One region of the Chryseobacterium sp. T16E-39 genome, then DNA from elsewhere that is predicted to be linked to it. Evidence: riboswitches for the same ligand, from Rfam matches in the RefSeq annotation. Region 1 holds a riboswitch; each other region holds the start of a gene.
The links. A riboswitch is a leader RNA that binds a small molecule or an ion and turns the genes downstream of it on or off. The one in region 1 is predicted to bind S-adenosylmethionine.
Positions count from the first base shown of each region.

Region 2: it holds a riboswitch for S-adenosylmethionine, as region 1 does, so the genes downstream of both, CEY12_RS13080 (TonB-dependent receptor plug domain-containing protein) here and CEY12_RS16255 (SusC/RagA family TonB-linked outer membrane protein) in region 1, are expected to answer to the same signal.
Region 3: it holds a riboswitch for S-adenosylmethionine, as region 1 does, so the genes downstream of both, CEY12_RS17045 (alpha/beta fold hydrolase) here and CEY12_RS16255 (SusC/RagA family TonB-linked outer membrane protein) in region 1, are expected to answer to the same signal.

Region 1 is NZ_CP022282.1:3,587,995-3,594,084, reverse strand. Features, by position in the region: gene CEY12_RS16260 (RagB/SusD family nutrient uptake outer membrane protein) at 1-449, opposite strand, end outside; gene CEY12_RS16255 (SusC/RagA family TonB-linked outer membrane protein) at 466-3,381, opposite strand; SAM riboswitch class I at 3,467-3,563, opposite strand; gene CEY12_RS16250 (type II 3-dehydroquinate dehydratase) at 3,807-4,211, shown strand; gene pckA (phosphoenolpyruvate carboxykinase (ATP)) at 4,278-5,894, opposite strand; gene CEY12_RS16240 (GYDIA family GHMP kinase) at 6,025-6,090, opposite strand, start outside.
Region 2 is NZ_CP022282.1:2,908,050-2,914,139, forward strand. Features, by position in the region: gene CEY12_RS13075 (DUF5694 domain-containing protein) at 1-423, shown strand, start outside; gene CEY12_RS13080 (TonB-dependent receptor plug domain-containing protein) at 511-3,255, opposite strand; SAM-I-IV-variant riboswitch at 3,561-3,661, opposite strand; gene CEY12_RS13085 (outer membrane beta-barrel family protein) at 3,861-6,083, shown strand.
Region 3 is NZ_CP022282.1:3,747,948-3,754,037, forward strand. Features, by position in the region: gene CEY12_RS17030 (DUF58 domain-containing protein) at 1-1,032, shown strand, start outside; gene CEY12_RS17035 (OsmC family protein) at 1,105-1,524, shown strand; gene CEY12_RS17040 (MGH1-like glycoside hydrolase domain-containing protein) at 1,809-4,415, opposite strand; SAM riboswitch class I at 4,605-4,713, shown strand; gene CEY12_RS17045 (alpha/beta fold hydrolase) at 4,778-5,752, shown strand; gene CEY12_RS17050 (ACT domain-containing protein) at 5,780-6,090, shown strand, end outside.

The DNA.
Region 1 (6,090 bases):
GCACGCAAGGCTTTTGCCTGGCCTTTTACCTGATCTTTTTTGGACTGACTCCCTTCCACTCCATCAATTCGGCTGATCACATTATTCATATTGTTGATTGCCGAATACAATGTACTCCAGAAAAAAAGAGAACGACTTCCTGTATTATTTACCAGATCTGTAAACGCATATGCAGAGCCAAATCCATACTTATTAGTCAAAACCGCGACATCACTTCCCATCGCATCGCTTGTTCTCAACACTGTGGAATAGCCAATATTTGCGTAGGTTGGTCCATCATCATTAAATTTCGCCCATGTTCCATTAACGACAGTTTCAGCACTTTCAGCAGTTTTAAAAACTTCTGCTTCATTTGCCTGATCGGTAGGTGCTGTTTCCAGATCAGTTGTACAACTGCTTAGAGACAGTGCACCGATTAGGATAAGAGATAAATATTTTATTTTTTTCATTGTTTTAATTTTAAGATTAAAGAGTTGCCTGAAGGCCGAAAGTAATTGTTCTCATTGCAGGATACCTGTAATACGTGGTTCCATCAATAGCCTGTTCCGGATCCATTCCTTTATGCTTATAAAAGGTCAGGAGATTTTCTGCCTGTAGGTAAATTCTGAATTTTTTCAATCCAAGCTTTCCAAAATAATCTGATGGCAGCGTATACCCAAGGCTCACACTTTTAACCCTTGCATATGTTCCCGAATATAGAAATCTTGAAGATGTAGATGTCCAGTTATTTGTTTTCGTACTTAGGGCAGGAACATCAGTATTTGGATTTTCCGGAGTCCATCTGTTAAGCATTTCAGCACTCCAGGCTCTTCCCCCGTTGCTTCCGTTAGACATCAACATCGTATAGTCTGTATCAAGGATCTTACCCCCAATGCTGAATGTTACCAGCCCAGAGAAATCAAAGTTCTTATAGGTGATACTTGTCGTAACTCCACCTGAAACTTTCGGTAAAGAAGATCCCTGTAAAGTTTTTGTAGCTTTTGCATATTCAGAAGTCGTTCCTTCTACAGTGTTTCCATTGGCATCCTGATAAATATATTTCCACAAAGGAGCACCATTGCTTGGATCTACACCCATCCATTCAGGAATAAAGAAATCATACACAGAACCTCCTACCTGCAATAATTTAGTTCCTGTAACAATAGGGCCTTTTGGAAGCTTGGTAATTTTATTTTTCAGAGTAGTTAAATTGACGTCAACATCCCATTGGAAGTCATTTGTTTTAACCGGTGTAGTAAATAGTGAAAATTCAAATCCTGTATTTTTTAACTCTCCTATATTTGCAGAATAACCACTGAAACCAAGTGAAGGAGCTAAAGGTCTATCAAATAAAAGGTCTTTGCTTTTACGCTGGAAGTACTCTACATTCCCTTTTATTCTATTTTTAAGTATCGCAAATTCCAACCCTATATTTGAGTTGAGATTGGTTTCCCATTTTAAATCTGGAGTAGGAAGTCTTCTTGCTACCGTACCTCCTTCACCAAGATTATTGTAGAATCCATACAAGCTTTGATAAGCATAATAAGTACTTAGTTTATCATTCCCTTGCCCTCCGTAACTTGCCCGAAGAGTAAGCTGATCAAAGAAATTTAAATCTTTAATAAAGGCTTCATTAGATACTTTCCATGATCCTCCGACAGACCAAAAGGTTCCCCATCTGTTTTCACGTGAGAATCTTGAAGACCCATCAGCCCTTACAGACCCGGAAATGAAATAGGTATTTTTAAAATCATATTCTACTTTACCTAAAAAACTCAATAAACCTAGTTTGTCGCTATTTCCACTAAAGCCCCCCAGTAAAGCAGCGGCATCCGGCTCATAATAGTAAGGCAAAGAAAACTGACTTCTGTTTCCAGATATGGTCTGATACTCATAATGATAAAATTCCTGTCCCCCTAAAATATTAAAATGATGCTGGTTGAATTTTTTATCATAGGTCAAAATATTACTTGTGGTATATGATAAGGTTCTTGAATTTGTTTTTGTCACTGAGCCCCCTGTTTCCCTCCCTTCTCCTAATAAAGCATTAGAATAATAATGTCCATTATAGTTTACAAGGTCTATGGAGAAACTTGATTTAAACTTCAGTTCAGGTAAGAAGGTAAAATCCAAATATCCCTTCCCTGAAAAGTTATCTTCCCTGTTTTCGTTCTTATCTAACGGTAAAGTTGCAGCTGCATTTTGATTTTGCAAAGCAGCTGTTGGTCTGTATTTTCCAAAATCATAAATATAGTTCCCATTGGCATCAAGATGATAGCTTCCATCTGGGTTTCGCTCATAATAAGGATAAAAAGAAGGAATTACCCTCGCTGCATTAATAATATTATCTGTTCTTGAGTCCGAAGAAGGCGGAGCTTCCTGAAGACTGTTTGTGTAGCTTAAATTAGCACCAATGGTCAACCATTTTTTGACTTCATTATTAATTTTCAATCGGGTACTGTACTTTTTGAAACCAGAACCTATAGCAATTCCTTTATCATCCAGATAACCCAGGGAAAAGAAGTAATTTCCTTTCTCATTTCCTCCACTAAAATCCAGATCTACCTGGTTTCTGGAAGCAACCCTTTGAAGAATATCTCTCCAGTCGTCATTCCATAAAGCTTTTGCTCCCGGTAAAAGCTTTCCGTCAGTTCCAACAGGGTTGACATAATTTTGTCCATACGGATTAATTCCCAACTCGTTCACCAAATTGTTGGTTGCCATCTGGGCAGCCTGTTGAGAAGATATCTGACTGGATCTATATCCATTCCTTAAAGCCTCCCAATACAGTTGAAAGTACTGATCTGTATTTACCTGCTCATAATCTTTTACGGCCCGCCCTGAAAACCCCTGACTGATATTAAAATTCACACGCGGTTCTCCTTTTTTTCCGGATTTTGTAGTAACGATGATTACCCCATTGGCTCCTCTTGATCCGTACAAAGAGCTGGCTGTAGCATCTTTTAAAACGCTGATAGATTCAATATCATTAGGACTGATAGAATTAATATTTCCATCAAAAGGAATTCCATCTACCACAAATAAAGGATTACTTGATGCACTGATTGATCCAATCCCTCTGATACGGATGGTTGCCGTAGCTCCGGGTTGTCCGGAAGCGCTTACTGCCCGGAGACCTGCGACCTGGCCTTCTAATGCTTTTGTAATGTTAGTGACGGGTCTGTTATTGATTTTTTCACTTGAGATCGTCGCGACAGAACCTGTGTAACTCGTTCTTTTAGCCTTCCCGTAAGCTACTACTACAACTTCGTCAATATCTTTCTCGCGAAGTGTATCTTTTTTTTGTTTTAATTCCTGCCCATTAATACTTATTATTCCCAAGAAGAATAAAGCGCTTGGTGGAATCAAAACTTTTGCATTAAATAATTTTTTACTATTCATAATCAATTTTGTTTATCAAATATATTAAAAAAAATCACCCTTCGTTGAAATACAGCAAAGGGCATCAATACATTTGACAACCTATTGCTTATCTTTCCTAAAAAGGCTGAATGTAACACCTTGCCCCAGGCAGGTTGTTAAGACTTCACAGGGTCAGTTCCCTCCATCTTTCTTTATAAGCCGATCGAAATATGGATGCAAATCTAAAAACAAATAGTCCACAAAACAAGTAGACTATTCGAAATTTTTGTTTTAATTTTAGAAAAATTAACTTAATTTTTACATAAAAAGCATATAAACAAAGCCTTACAAAAAACATTAGATCATAAAACATGAGAAATATCATTGAAAGAAATGAAGTAGTCGCAGTTTAAATAAAGGGAGAAATTTAACAGCTAATCAAAAAAACTTTTTAATTTTATGTCATGAAAATTTTAATTGTAAACGGCCCAAATCTTAATTTGTTAGGCACAAGAGAGCCTGAAATTTATGGCACCATTTCAATGGAGGAGTATTTAGAAAAATTAAAGTCGGAATTTCCTTCTTATAAATTAAGCTATTACCAGTCTAATATTGAAGGGGAGCTGATCAATAGACTTCAGAAAGACGATTTTGATGCTGTAATAATTAACCCAGGGGCTTTTACCCACTATTCTTATGCAATAGCTGATTGTTTAAAAAATATCCAGAAGCCAAAAATTGAAGTACATATCAGCAATATTTATAAAAGAGAAGAATTTCGTCAAAAATCTGTAACCGCAGCCTATACCGATGCCATATTATCGGGCTTTGGTTTACAGGGATACAGATTAGCATTATTGAGTTTTTAATTTCACTCAAATTAAAAATATAAAGAAAAAAAAGCCTCATCAGTGATGAGGCTTTTAATTTTATGCTTATATCGTCTGTCCTTGTAGTTGAGGTCCTGAAGCAATAAGCTTCTTTCCCTCCTCAGTATTACAATACTGTTCAAAGTTTTTGATATATCTTGAAGCCAGATCTTTCGCTTTTTCCTCCCATTCAGAAGCATTATCATATGTATTTCTCGGATCCAGAATACCTTCAGAAACATTAGGCAATGCTGTTGGAATTTCCAAGTTCATAATTGGGATCTGAGTTTTAGGAGCACTTTCTATAGATCCATCAATGATTGCATCAATAATGGCTCTTGTATCTTTTAGAGAGATTCTCTTCCCTGTACCATTCCATCCTGTATTTACTAAATACGCTTTTGCTCCATGTTCTTTCATTTTACCAATCAATGTTTTAGAGTACATTGTAGGGTGTAATGTTAAGAATGCCTCACCAAAAGCCGGCGAGAAAGATGGTTCTGGAGAAGTAATTCCTCTTTCAGTACCTGCTAATTTGGAAGTATACCCACACAGGAAGTGATACTGCGCCTGATTTTCATCCAAAATAGAAACCGGAGGCAATACCCCGAATGCATCAGCAGAAAGATAAACGATCTTTTTAGCATGTCCCGCTTTAGAAGGCAAAACAATCTTATTAATATGATATATAGGATAAGAAACTCTAGTATTTTCAGTGATAGAATTATCAGTATAATCGGAAACGCCATTGTTTACCACAACATTTTCAAGTAAAGCATCTCTTTTGATCGCTCTGAAGATATCCGGTTCTTTTTCTTCTGATAAATCAATTACTTTAGCGTAACATCCCCCTTCATAATTGAATACTCCGTTATTATCCCAGCCATGCTCATCATCTCCAATAAGATATCTTTTTGGATCTGCAGATAAAGTTGTTTTACCAGTTCCTGAAAGGCCAAAGAATAAAGCAACATCTCCTTCTTCACCTACGTTTGCAGAACAGTGCATAGATGCCATACCTTTCAATGGAAGGTAATAGTTCATCATCGCAAACATTCCTTTTTTCATTTCTCCTCCGTACCAAGTACCACCAATGATCTGTAGTTTCTCAGTAAGATTAAACATAACAAAGTTTTCGGAGTGTAACCCCTGAGCTTCCCAATTTGGGTTAGTTGTTTTAGAACCGTTCACGACAGTGAAATCAGGCTCTCCAAAGTTTTCCAACTCATAATGAGATGGGCGGATGAACATATTAGTAACGAAATGCGCCTGCCATGCAACTTCTACAATGAATCTTACTTTAAGTCTTGTATCCGCATTTGTTCCACAAAATGCATCTACTACATAAATTTTCTTAGAAGAAGAAAGTTGGTCTAGCACTAATCCTTTACAAGACTGGAAGATTTCTGCAGTAGTTGGTAAATTTACCTTACCATCCCAGAAAATTGTGTCTCTTGTAACATCATCCTGAACAATATATCTGTCTTTAGGAGAACGGCCAGTAAAAATTCCTGTTTTTACTGATACTGCACCAGATTCCGTAAGTTCAGCTCTCTCAAAACCCTGATTTTCAGGAGAAACTTCTGCTTGATATAATTCCTCATAAGAAGGATTATATATTAATTCATAGTCTCCTTTAATCCCTAATTTTTGCAAATCCTGGATGATTTTAGCGTGTTTCATTTTACTTATATTTTCTATTTCTTTTTTTAGTCCAACAAAATTAAATATTAATTTATTGTTACAGGTGGTTAAATATAATGATATAAGTCAGAATGACAAAGAAAAATACAGAACGGCAAACACGTATATATCAGCTAATTATGCCGTCCCATTCAAAAATAGCAGTAAAACCTTTTCCCCGAAAATAGTCCTTAAA
Region 2 (6,090 bases), 680 kb from region 1:
CTTATGCAGCAATTTGGCAAGACAGATTCTCTTTATTTTAAAAATCTTATTAAAGATTATGACTATAAAAGTGATGATCTTATCTCACAACAGTTTACTTCTTTCTATGATGGTTCTGAGCCTAAAAATTTTAAGTCTCTTTTTGAAACTTTTAAATACCTGAACAGTAAGGAATATCATCAGTATGGATATGGCGCATATCTGATTGGAGATTTTAAACTAAGAGAATATGATGGAGCAGATGTATTAGCCATGAATTGGTATGACAGAAACCTGAGGATATTTCGTAATATCCAAAAGATCCCTCACAATGATGAAGATAGGATTCTTGTGATTGTTGGAAATGGTCATGCTGCTGTATTAAGACAATTTCTAACCTATTCTCCGGAATATGAATTTATAGAGTTTTCTTCCCTAAAATAGTTCAGCCCTTCTTAAAATGCAAATCTCCCATTTTTATAAATAAAAAAAACAGAGACTTTTATCTCTGTTTTTTTATTCTTTTTTATTTTAGAATTTAAACTCTACCCTAGCAAATAAAAATCTTCCTCCAATACCATACTGCGATACCTGTCTGGAATACACAAACTGATTATCCGCAGTTAAAGAATTGATTAATGGGTTTTTAGAAGGCATTACATTGAATATATTATTACTCCCTACAGTCAATGAAACATTTTTACTGAAATCATATCCCACGGAAAGATCGGTTACAAAACGGTTATTCAAAACAAAATGTTCCTGACTTCCAGTCACTCCATCAAAATTGGCATCCAGTACATCAGCATCTGTTACCTTACCAAAGAAAGAGTTTCTTACCAAAACATTGAAAGCAGAAAATCTCAGGGCATTTGAAAGAGTCGCTTTTACACGAGGAACCGCTTCTTCAAAATAAATCCTGTTTGGCTCTGAAAAGTAGCTGTCTATCTGGCTTACCAATTTAGGAGAAGCATGAATGTCTCCAATTCTTTTAGTTTGGTTAAGATTCAATCCAAAATTATTTTCTAAACTAATCCCCGAACCTAGTTTCGTCGTTTGAGCAATCGTAAGATCTAATCCTTTGGTCTGTGAATCTATGGCATTGGCAAAAAAGTTCGCTGAACTTGCTCTTGCAAGATCAAAGGCATTTTGCAGAATTGCCTGATCAGATCCTGGAGTAAAGGTTCCTTCCGGACGGGAAAACAAATCCGTCAATACTACTCTATCCTTAATTTTAATATAATATACATCAGCAGTAACAACCAGGTTCAGTTTTGGAACTTTCCAGGTAATCCCCGTGCTATAAGATTGTGATGTCTCTTGTTTTAATTTTGGGATTCCAAGAGCTTGTGCTGCTTCAGAATTGTTTCTAAAAGTTCCTACCTGAGTAGTATTTCCTTGTTGGATCAGCGTAGAAGTCGAACTGTAGTAGATCTGAGCCAAAGATGGAGCTCTGAAGCCAGTAGAAATGGCACCCCTCCAATTGAAATTATCAACCAGCCTTACATTGGTCGCAAATTTATAATTGAAGGTTGATCCAAAGTCAGAATAGTTTTCAAACCTTAGCGCTCCTTCTACCAACCACCAATCGGTTGGCTCCAGTTCAACATCAAGATATCCTGCAACACTATTTCTATTCCCGGAAACTGCATTATCAGGACTGAAACCAGGGAATACCTGCGATCCTGCCGGTCTTGTAACTCCAAAGAAGTCATTTACCAATTCATCTTTAGGGGTGCTGGTCGTTACCACATTTCCATAAATATCATAAGAGGCATATGAGTTTTCTTTACCTGCATTTATTTTATAATTCTCATAACGGTATTCCCCTCCAAATGCTACATTTAACCCGTGTAGTACATCATATTTTTTCGATAGATCAAGGTTAACTGTATTTTGTAAAAATTCTGATCCACCAGCTTTAAAGGTGCGCGGTGAATTGTTTACCAGAGAAGAATTGAATGTATTCACCACACCAAAATCAAATGTATTCTTACCAAAAGTATTACTCAAATCTATATTCCAATCATTCCATTTCCCTTTAATACCCGCCGCATAAGAATAGTCATTGATCGTAGATTCGATCTGAGGCAAATATCCGTTGGGAGTAATAAAATTGACATTTCTCTCTGTATTGGGTAAACGGTAAAAGCCTCCTGCATTTCCCGATCTATAGCTATACCCACCAAAAGAATAAATTTTCCAATCATCATTAATAGGAAGTTCCGAATTGTAATAGATTTGTGCTGATTGAAGTTTAGACTGTCCTGCTCTAATACTGAAATCTTTTCGTTCCAACCCTCTATAAGCAAGTTCACTATTAGTGACATCTCCGCTTAGTAACCCCTGTAATGTTGAAATGCTATTTGCGTTCGAAATGTCACTTTGCAACTGGGATGAAAAATAATTTACTTTTGTTGCATACTGCTTGATTGTATTAATAATCTGCTGGCTATTTGGAGTATTATTTATATTCTTATACAATCCATCTATATCTACTCCATCTTGTGCTGCCCTGTAATTGATCGCATTATAGGCATTATAAATATCTCCGTTTCTCACACCAGCCCTCGAGTAAGGATCGCGAAATTGTGTAGAGGTGGTGATATTAAAAAACCCCTGTTTTCCTAATTTAAAGCCATAATTAAGGTCTAATGAAATGGTTTCTCCATCCAGTCCACCAGAAAAATTATTTGTAACCGGTGAGGCATATCCTCCTAGAAATAGCTGACCTGAAAATCCCAGCCTCTTTTTAAGCCCTAAATTCACTACTCCGGCAATCGCGTCAGATCCATATTGTGCTGAAGCTCCATCTCTTAAAACTTCAATTTTATCTAAAGCAAACGTAGGAATGGCATTAAGGTCTGTTCCTACAGAGCCTCTTCCCGGAGTAAGCGTTACATTGATCAGTGAAGACTGATGTCTCCTTTTTCCATTCAGCAAAACTAAAACCTGGTCAGGACCTAATCCCCTTAATTGGGCAGGGTCTACAAAGTCTGTCCCATCATTTACAGTATGTGATGTCGAAGAAAAAGAAGGGACAATATAATTAAGTGCCTGACTAATATTATTGACAGGACTTTGTTTCAGTATTTTTGAGATATTGATGACATCCACAGGAACCGGAGTATCTGTTAATGATCTACCGGATCCTCTTGATCCCAACAGAACAACCTCATCTATTTTTTTAGATTTTATAGTATCTGACTGTGCATAGTAGAATGTCGAAATAAGTGTTGCTGAAGTGATAATACTTCTATGTTTGAAATTGCGCATGTGTTTTATTTTAAATTTTTGTATTAATAATTAGCTGCTTAAAACTTTTAAGCAATAGAAATCCCCTAACCCAGACATTCGAGGTTAAAAAAAGGAAAACGATAAACGGTTTTATTAGTTAAAAGAAACTGGAAGCTAAGAACAGCAACACATACACATCACGTAATGGCATGAGTAATTATAAGAATAACGAAGCCTTGCCTCAGTATTCGAAAGACAAAAAGTCAAATTCATTGTGGTGTCATTTCCCGTGTTCTTAAACATTGATTTTTACTTTAAAACAAAAATTATAAGATGGGAAGAAATAGAAAAACATTTTTTCCGGAGCTGAGCCGGCTTATCTATTTTAGCACCTTGCTTGTTTTTGCAGGTTGCTATCCCATCTATGAGATTCTTGATAATTATGGGGCAAAGATATAACTATTTTACAAATAAAAAAATAATTCGGAAAAAAATTACATTAATCGCAAAAACTCATCTAGAATAAATTTCAGATAATTTCAATGATTTATAGCTATTCAACGGAATATAGTAGGTCTTAAAAAAATTTATTTGTAACAATTTTTTGTTTTAGCCGTCTAACTGAATAGTAGTAAAAAAACATTATGAAAAAAATTGTATTCGTTTTATCTCTTCTGGGTATCGTAGCTATACATGCCCAGGAAAAGACCAATAACCCCGTAAAGGAAAAGCAGATTGAAGAGGTCGTAATGACCAAAACTAAAAAAGCCGTTGAACAAAAAGCCGACCGGACTATTTTTGATTTTTCTGAGCAACCGCAATTGAATAACGGGAATGTTTTAGAAGGAATCAAAAAACTTCCGGGACTCGTATCGACCGACATTGCAGGAATGATGTATCAGGGTAAAATCCTTGATGTTTACCTTAACGGACGTCCCTTAAATATTACATCTAATGAACTCAATTCCTTTTTGGAAGGGATGCCGGCTAATTCTGTAGATAGAATTGAAGTGATCACACAGCCAGGTGCCGAATTCCCGGCGACTTCAGGAGGTGCGATCATGAACATCATTACGAATAAAAACGCTAATAAATATTTAACGGCAACGTATTCCGGAAATTATTCATTTACCAACTATGGAAAATTCAGAAGCAGAACCAGCAACTCTTTGAATTTAAATGCAAGAAATAAATATTTCGGCTGGCAATTGAATATCGGACAGAACTATCGCGAAAGTATGCTGAATTCGAATCAAAATGATTTATTACTAAGCAACACAGATAGGATTGGTCGTGGTTATTTTGCAAAGTCGGGACTGACCTTTGATCTTGGACAGGACAGATTATTGGTGAACTACGATATCTATCACAATAAGAATAGCAACTACACAGACAGTAATGGTTTTGCCGATCTTCCCTATATACCTGTTAAAGACAGTATAAGAGAAGGTAATTTTCATGCCTTTGATGCTGCTTACACCAATAATTTAAGACAAGAAGCTGTTGTAACCTATCAGAAACGTTTTAGTGATAAATCTCAAAAGCTGGATTTCCAATTTGGGTATACTAAATCAACCAGCAAGTTTGATCAAAACAATATTTTTAGAGATATCACTTATATTAATCCTGAACAATCTATTCCAAGGTTTTCAGATGGCATCTTATTGAATAACGAGTCCGATATGAGGATCGCTAATTTCAAAGTAGATTATTCTCAACCGATCAAAATTCTTGATGGAGGAAAGGTAAGTTTCGGAGGATTGTATGAAAAACAAAATTTTGACACCCAAAGCAGAGGATTAACCAATCTTGATTATCAAAGACAAACAGCATCTACTTATTTAGAATTTCAGGCAAAATTGAAAAAGTTTGATTTCACTTTAGGATCTCGTGCTGAGAACTATGACATTTCTGGAATTACCAGAGTAATTGACAGTACTGGGGCTGTTGTTCAGAAAAACCTTATCCCTTTCAACAAATTCAAATTGTTCCCTAATGCAAGTGTACAATACAGTTTCATGAATCAGGTTTCTATTTCTGCCAACTATAATAAAAAGATCAGTTTACCGAGTATTTCTGCACTTAACCCAAACAATACGACATTCCAGGGACCCAACACTCAGGTTACTGGTAACCCAAATCTGCAACCAACTATCTTTGACAATTACGAAGTAAAGCTTTCAGCTTTTGACTATGCTTTTATCGGATATAGTGTGAGCTCAGCTAAGAACCAGGTGGCACAAATCATCAGAAAGGACGGAAAAAACCTTTTCAATGAACAGGTAAACATTTCGAATATGAGAATTCATAATTTCAATGTCGGTCTTCCTGTTCCTTTTATGATTTTCAGCAAACCGATGAGCGAGATCATGAAGTTTGACTTCAACCCTGACAAGATCAACTTTATGTATATCTACGCAGGCTATCAAAAGCATGAAATAGATAATTTGAACAACAAAGGCTTCTGGATTTTCAATGTGATGACACAATTGATCCTACCTAAACAAATAAAATTAACAGCCAACTACAGTTATTTAACTCCAAAAGCAGGATATTTCTACTTTACGGCAGAAAAACCATTCAGTAATACGGTTGATATTACTTTAACCAAAAAGTTTTTGGATAATCGTCTTACAGTTTCCGTTTTTGCCAATGATATCTTCAATGGACAGGTAATGCAGGTACGCTCCAATCCACCGACAGGAGAAGCCGTTACTTTGAGAACGAAATATGATACAAGAAACTTCGGAATCTCTATTAATTACAAAATACCAACTAAAAACAAATTGGCTAAAGAAGATCCGAATATTCTGAATAGTACGAAGAAGGAAGATAATGGAGGGGTGATGCAGCAGGATAGTAAGTAAAAAAGCG
Region 3 (6,090 bases), 160 kb from region 1:
CCTTTTCAGTTTCAGAAAAGAGACTTTTTAATTCAGAAAGAAATTGGGTCAGGGAGAAATACTTACTTCCAATATATTTTAGAACCGAAAGAGAGGGGTGAATATAATTTTGGAAGCTTAAATATCTACGCTGCTTCACCTATCGGTTTTGTTTCAAAAAGGTTTAACTTTCAGAAAGATGCTAATTTAGCTGCCTATCCTTCCTTTATCCATCTCCGAAAATATGAGCTAATGGCTTTGCAAAGTGAATTTTTACTCGGGGGAATCAAAAAGATAAGAAAACTTGGTCATACCATGGAGTTTGAGCAGATCAAAGATTATGTTCCAGGGGATGATATACGGACAATTAACTGGAAGGCAACGTCAAAAACCAATCGCTTAATGGTGAATCAGTTTCAGGATGAAAAATCCCAGCGGATTTTTATGTTGATTGATACCGGGAGGACAATGAAAATGCCATTTAAGGAATTGAGTCTGCTTGATTATTCTATTAACGCAACCATGGCTTTAGCACATATTATACTTAAAAAAGGAGACAGGGCCGGAATGATGACTTTCTCTAAGAAAACGGAAAATAAAATTGCCGCTGAAAATAAATCGGGGCAGTTAAAGAAAATTTCTGAATCTCTCTATAATATCAAAACCAATTTTTTTGAAAGTGATTTTAACCGGCTTTACCAGGATGTAAAATACTCCATCAACCAGAGGAGTCTGATTCTGCTTTTTACGAATTTTGAAACTTTGGATGGGCTAAACAGGCAATTGAAGTACCTTCGTGGCATTGCAAAAAACCATTTATTGGTAGTTGTATTTTTTAAAAATTCAGAGCTCCAGACTTTAATTCATAAAAATCCTGAGAGTATGCAGGAAATCTATGACGAGGTTATTGCTGAGAAATTTGAATTTGAAAAGAAACTGATCATTCAGGAACTTAAAAAATATGGGATTTATACAGTATATACCCTTCCGGAAAATTTAAATATCGATGTTATCAATAAGTATCTCGAAATAAAAGCGAGAGGAATTTTATAATTTTGTACCTATAAACTTTTCTAAAGACCTTTGTGTTAAAGGCAAATTCTAATCCTTAATAACAATTCAACAATGAAAATAACACTCAATAGAATAAACGATGATTTTTTATTCGAATGTACCAATTCTCAAGGAAATTCTATCCTTTTAGATAATACATCAGAACCAGGAGCTAAGGGAGTTTCCCCTATGGAAAGTGTTTTAATGGCAGTGGCAGGATGTAGCGGAATAGATGTCGTTTCCATACTGAAAAAGCAAAGACAGGAAATTACAGGTTTCAAGGCTGAAGTAGAGGGCGATAGAGTGCCGGTAGGAGATGCTAAACCATTTAAAGCGATAATGGTTAAATTCTTTTTAGAAGGAAATATAGATCCTAGTAAAGCTCAAAAAGCGGCCCAGTTATCATTTGAAAAATATTGCTCGGTTTCTAAAACATTAGAACCTAATGTAGAAATTGGGTATGAAGTTTTTGTAAATGGGGAAAAAATATAGTGATACTCTATATAAAATAAAAAAGCCAGATTACAAATCTGGCTTTATTGCTTATTATTAGTTTTTTGAAGGTGTTTTATCACCTTAGAATTTTAACAAACTTTTCAAGGATGACGAAGTTGCCAAAGAAAAGTGTTGCGTTATTTCTATATATTGTTGCGCAAATATAGTTATTATTTATTTATAATTCATTATAATTGATTATTTGTTGTTAAATTATTATTATCAATTAGAATTATATGTAATGCATGGGAGTTGGGAGGTGCTTCTTCAAAACGATACGTTTATCTGGGTTTTATGAGTTTCGCTACAGTGGCAGTCCATCCTGTTTGATGAGAGGCACCAACGCCCCGGCCATTATCTCCATGGAAATACTCATAGAAAGTGATGTAATCTTTAAAGTGTTCATCATAATTGAATTTATTATTTCCACCATTAAACGCTCTCTGCCCATTTTCATCTTTTAAAAATATAGAACATAGTCTGTTACTGATATTTTGGGCTACTTCATCGAGATTTCTCTTGTCTCCGCTTCCTGTTGGTAATTCCACTTTTAAGCTATTCCCGTAGTAAAAATGAAAACGCTGTAAGCTTTCAACGATCAGGAAGTTAATAGGGAACCAGATGGGCCCTCTCCAGTTACTGTTTCCACCGAACATCCTGCTGTCGCTTTCTGCAGGGGTATAGTAAACAATATTTTCCGTACCATGAACAGAGAATACAAAAGGATTCTCTTCATATACTTTTGACATTGCCCGGATTCCGTAAGAACTTAAAAACTCCTTTTCATCAAGCATTCTGGTTAATACTTTTGAAAGCCTGTTTTTACGTAAAATACTCATCAGGTGTTTTCGGCCATGTCCTTCTTCATCCCAATGGGAAACTAATTTTGTAAGCTCGGGCTTATTTTTCAATACCCATTCCATTCTTATTTTGAAATTCGGCATTTTTTCCAATAAGCTATGATCAATAATTTCTACAGCGAATAAAGGAATCAAGCCAACGATACTTCTCAGGCGGAGCGTTACACTTTCTCCATCAGCCAATTGCAATACATCATAGAAAAATCCATCTTCCTCATTCCATAATCCCTCTTTTCCATCACCCATATTCTCCATGGCTTCAGCAATATAAAGATAATGTTCAAAGAATTTAATAGCCATATCTTCATATACCTGATAATACTGAGCCAGTTCCATTGCTATTCTCATCATATTCAGTGCATACATAGCCATCCAGCTTGTACCGTCTGCCTGCTCCAGATGCTCACCATCTTTCAGTTCCATATTGCGGTCGAAGGCTCCAATATTATCAAGCCCTAAAAAACCACCACCGAAAATATTCTTCCCGTTTTTATCTTTACGGTTGACCCACCAGGTGAAATTCAGAAGTAATTTTTGGAAAACTTTTTCGAGAAATAATAAATCAGGTTTACCATTTGTTTTCTCGTCGATTTTAAAAACCCTGAAACAAGACCATGCGTGAACAGGGGGATTTACATCACTTAAATTCCACTCATAAGCGGGAAGCTGTCCATTGGGATGCATATACCACTCCTTGGTTAACAATAGAAGCTGGTTCTTTGCAAACTGTGCATCGATTAATGCGTATGGAACGCAATGAAAAGCGAGATCCCACGTGGCATACCATGGGTATTCCCATTTGTCAGGCATGGAAATGATATCCTTATTATGCATATGATTCCATTCCGTATTCCTTACGTAATGGTTGAAATCTCTTGGTGCATCAAAATTTGGATCTCCTTTCAGCCATTTACCAACATTGTAATGATAAAATTGCTTGTTCCAAAGCAATCCTGCAAAGGCCTGACGCTGGACATTTCTTTCATCCTCATTTGTTACATCATGTTGAACTTCATTATAAAATTCATTGGCTTCTGCAATCCGGGTTGTAAAGATTTCATCAAATTGAAAAAAAGGCTCATCCATCTCGTGGGGTGACAGCCTGAAATCAAAGGTTTTTGATTGGCCACCGCCAACAACTTCATCAATGATAAAAGAAGCTTTAGACCCTCTTTTTTCAGGATTGATGCTGTTACTGCCATGGATGATATGATCATTGATACCATCTTTAAAATAGGTGTTTTCTGTAAGAGGAGCTCCATACAGCTTAGGAGTGTTCGTTTCATTATCACAAAACATGCTCTTCGCATTGGTGTTTCTTGAATAAAACTTTTTAATAGAAATGCTGTCGTGATTAATGTCAATACAGCCTTCATATGAGGCATGAAGTTGCCCCTTATAAGTATTATAGCCCCATTTCCAGTTGTTTCTAAACCACGCAGTAGGTGCAACAACAATAGGTGCATCTTGCTGGCTTCTGTTGCAGATTGTTACCCTTAACAGAAAATCATCGGCCTCCACTTTACAGTACTCAATAAAAATATCGAAGTATTCATTATTATCGAAAATCCCGGTGTCAATAATTTCATATTCTGCTTCTTTTTTACTGCGTCTTCCATTTTCAGATAGCAGGTGGTCGTAAGGGAATTCGTTGATGGGATATTTGTATACCATCTTCATATAACTATGGGTAGGGGTATTATCCAGATAATAAAAGATCTCTTTAATGTCTTCGCCATGATTACCCTGAGGGTTGCTCAATCCGAAAAAACGTTCTTTGATCATTTTATCCTTTCCGTTCCAAAATGAAAGAGCAAAACAAAAAAGCTGTTTAGCATCTGATATTCCAGCTATTCCTTCTTCTCCCCAACGGTAAGCGTAGCTTTCTGCTTTATCATGGTTGGTGAAATTCCAGGCATTGCCATTGGGACTGTAATCTTCGCGAACATTTCCCCACTGCCTATTGCTTACATAGGGCCCCCAATTTTTCCATTTTGTATCTTGTAATCTTTGTTTTTCTGCAGACATAATTCATCATTTTTCACTACGAAGGTAATTTTTTTGAAAAATAATTCCAATTTTTTCTATCTGAATAATTATTAACATATCCCTGTAACTCTAATGATTACGGTGTTTTTGAGAATAAATTATTTTTTTGTTTAAAATTTTAAATAAAATATTATATCTTTGCACCATTCGATCATTCACATATTGAAAATGTTATCAAGAAAGGTTGAGGGATTAGACCCTATGAAACCTTAGCAACCCTTTGCGCAAGCGAAGAAGGTGCTACGTTCTACCGAATTAATTTTTGGACAGATAACTTACTGAAGTTCTTCAGCCATTTCTCATGGCATTTTCAATTGTATTATAAATAATATATAATAGAATTGGAAACAGAACTAAAACATATTAATCTTTCTTATCAAACAAATTCCGGAAAGGAATATCATATCCCGTTGAGCTATCAGATCTTCGGGAAAGACCTGTTTACTGCACCCGTTATTTTAATTAATCATGCCCTTACAGGGAACTCTAATATTTCAGGGGAAAATGGTTGGTGGAAACAATTGGTAGGAGATGGGCAGGTGATTGATATCAGTATGTATACAATTCTGTGTTTCAATATTCCCGGAAATGGGTTTGATGATTTTTTAATTGAAGGATACGAAGATTTTACCCCTTCAGACATAGCCAATATATTTTTAAAAGGTCTGGAATCTCTGAATATCAAAAAACTATATGCTATCATTGGAGGTTCTCTTGGAGGAGGAATAGGATGGGAAATGCTTGTTAAAAATCAACAGCTCGCTGAAATCTTTATTCCAATTGCCTGCGATTTCAAAACACACGATTGGCTGCATGCACAGTGTCTCGTTCAGAAGTTTTTATTGAATGGAAATGATGAACCGCTTCAAAAAGCAAGAATTCATGCCATGTTATGCTACAGGACGCCACAATCTTTAAACAATAGATTTCAAAATAAATACAATACCGAAAAGCAAAAACTGGAATCAGAAGATTGGCTTGAGTATCATGGAAATGCACTTAATGAAAGATTTAGTCTGAAATCCTACAAGCTGATGAACCATTTGTTGATGAATATTAACGCAGATGAAGAAATGTTGGAAGGTATCCAGGCACGAATGCACATGATCTCCGTTGATACAGATCTATTCTTTCCTGCTTCAGAAATCAAGGCTTGTTTTGAAAAACTGAAAGGTAAAAAAGAGAATGTTTCTTATCACGAGATCACCTCAGTTCATGGGCATGACGCCTTCCTAATGGAATATAAACAATTAAATAATATCATTAAAACCATTTTGTCACAGAAAGAAATTGAGCAAACTCGAAGCTTTTTGTAACAATACTAAATAATAAAGAATGTACAGATGAAAAATGTTAACGAAATAAAATTTTTAAAAAATAGATCAATCATCAAATTTGAAGGAGAGGATTTCTTAGGAGAAATCGGAATCGATGGAAGAATATTTAAAGCACTTACTTTAGCACGAATTAGCGTTGGGGTCATTTCACAACAGGCCATAGAAAACGGGATATCCATTTTAGTTCACGAAAATGATTCTGAAAACGCAGTGAATTGCCTTATAGACGAATTTGAATCAGAAAGAAAGTCTGGAAAAGTATCCCAGATATATAGTATTAATAACGTTTCTGTTTTAGGATTTGTAGTGGAAGACTT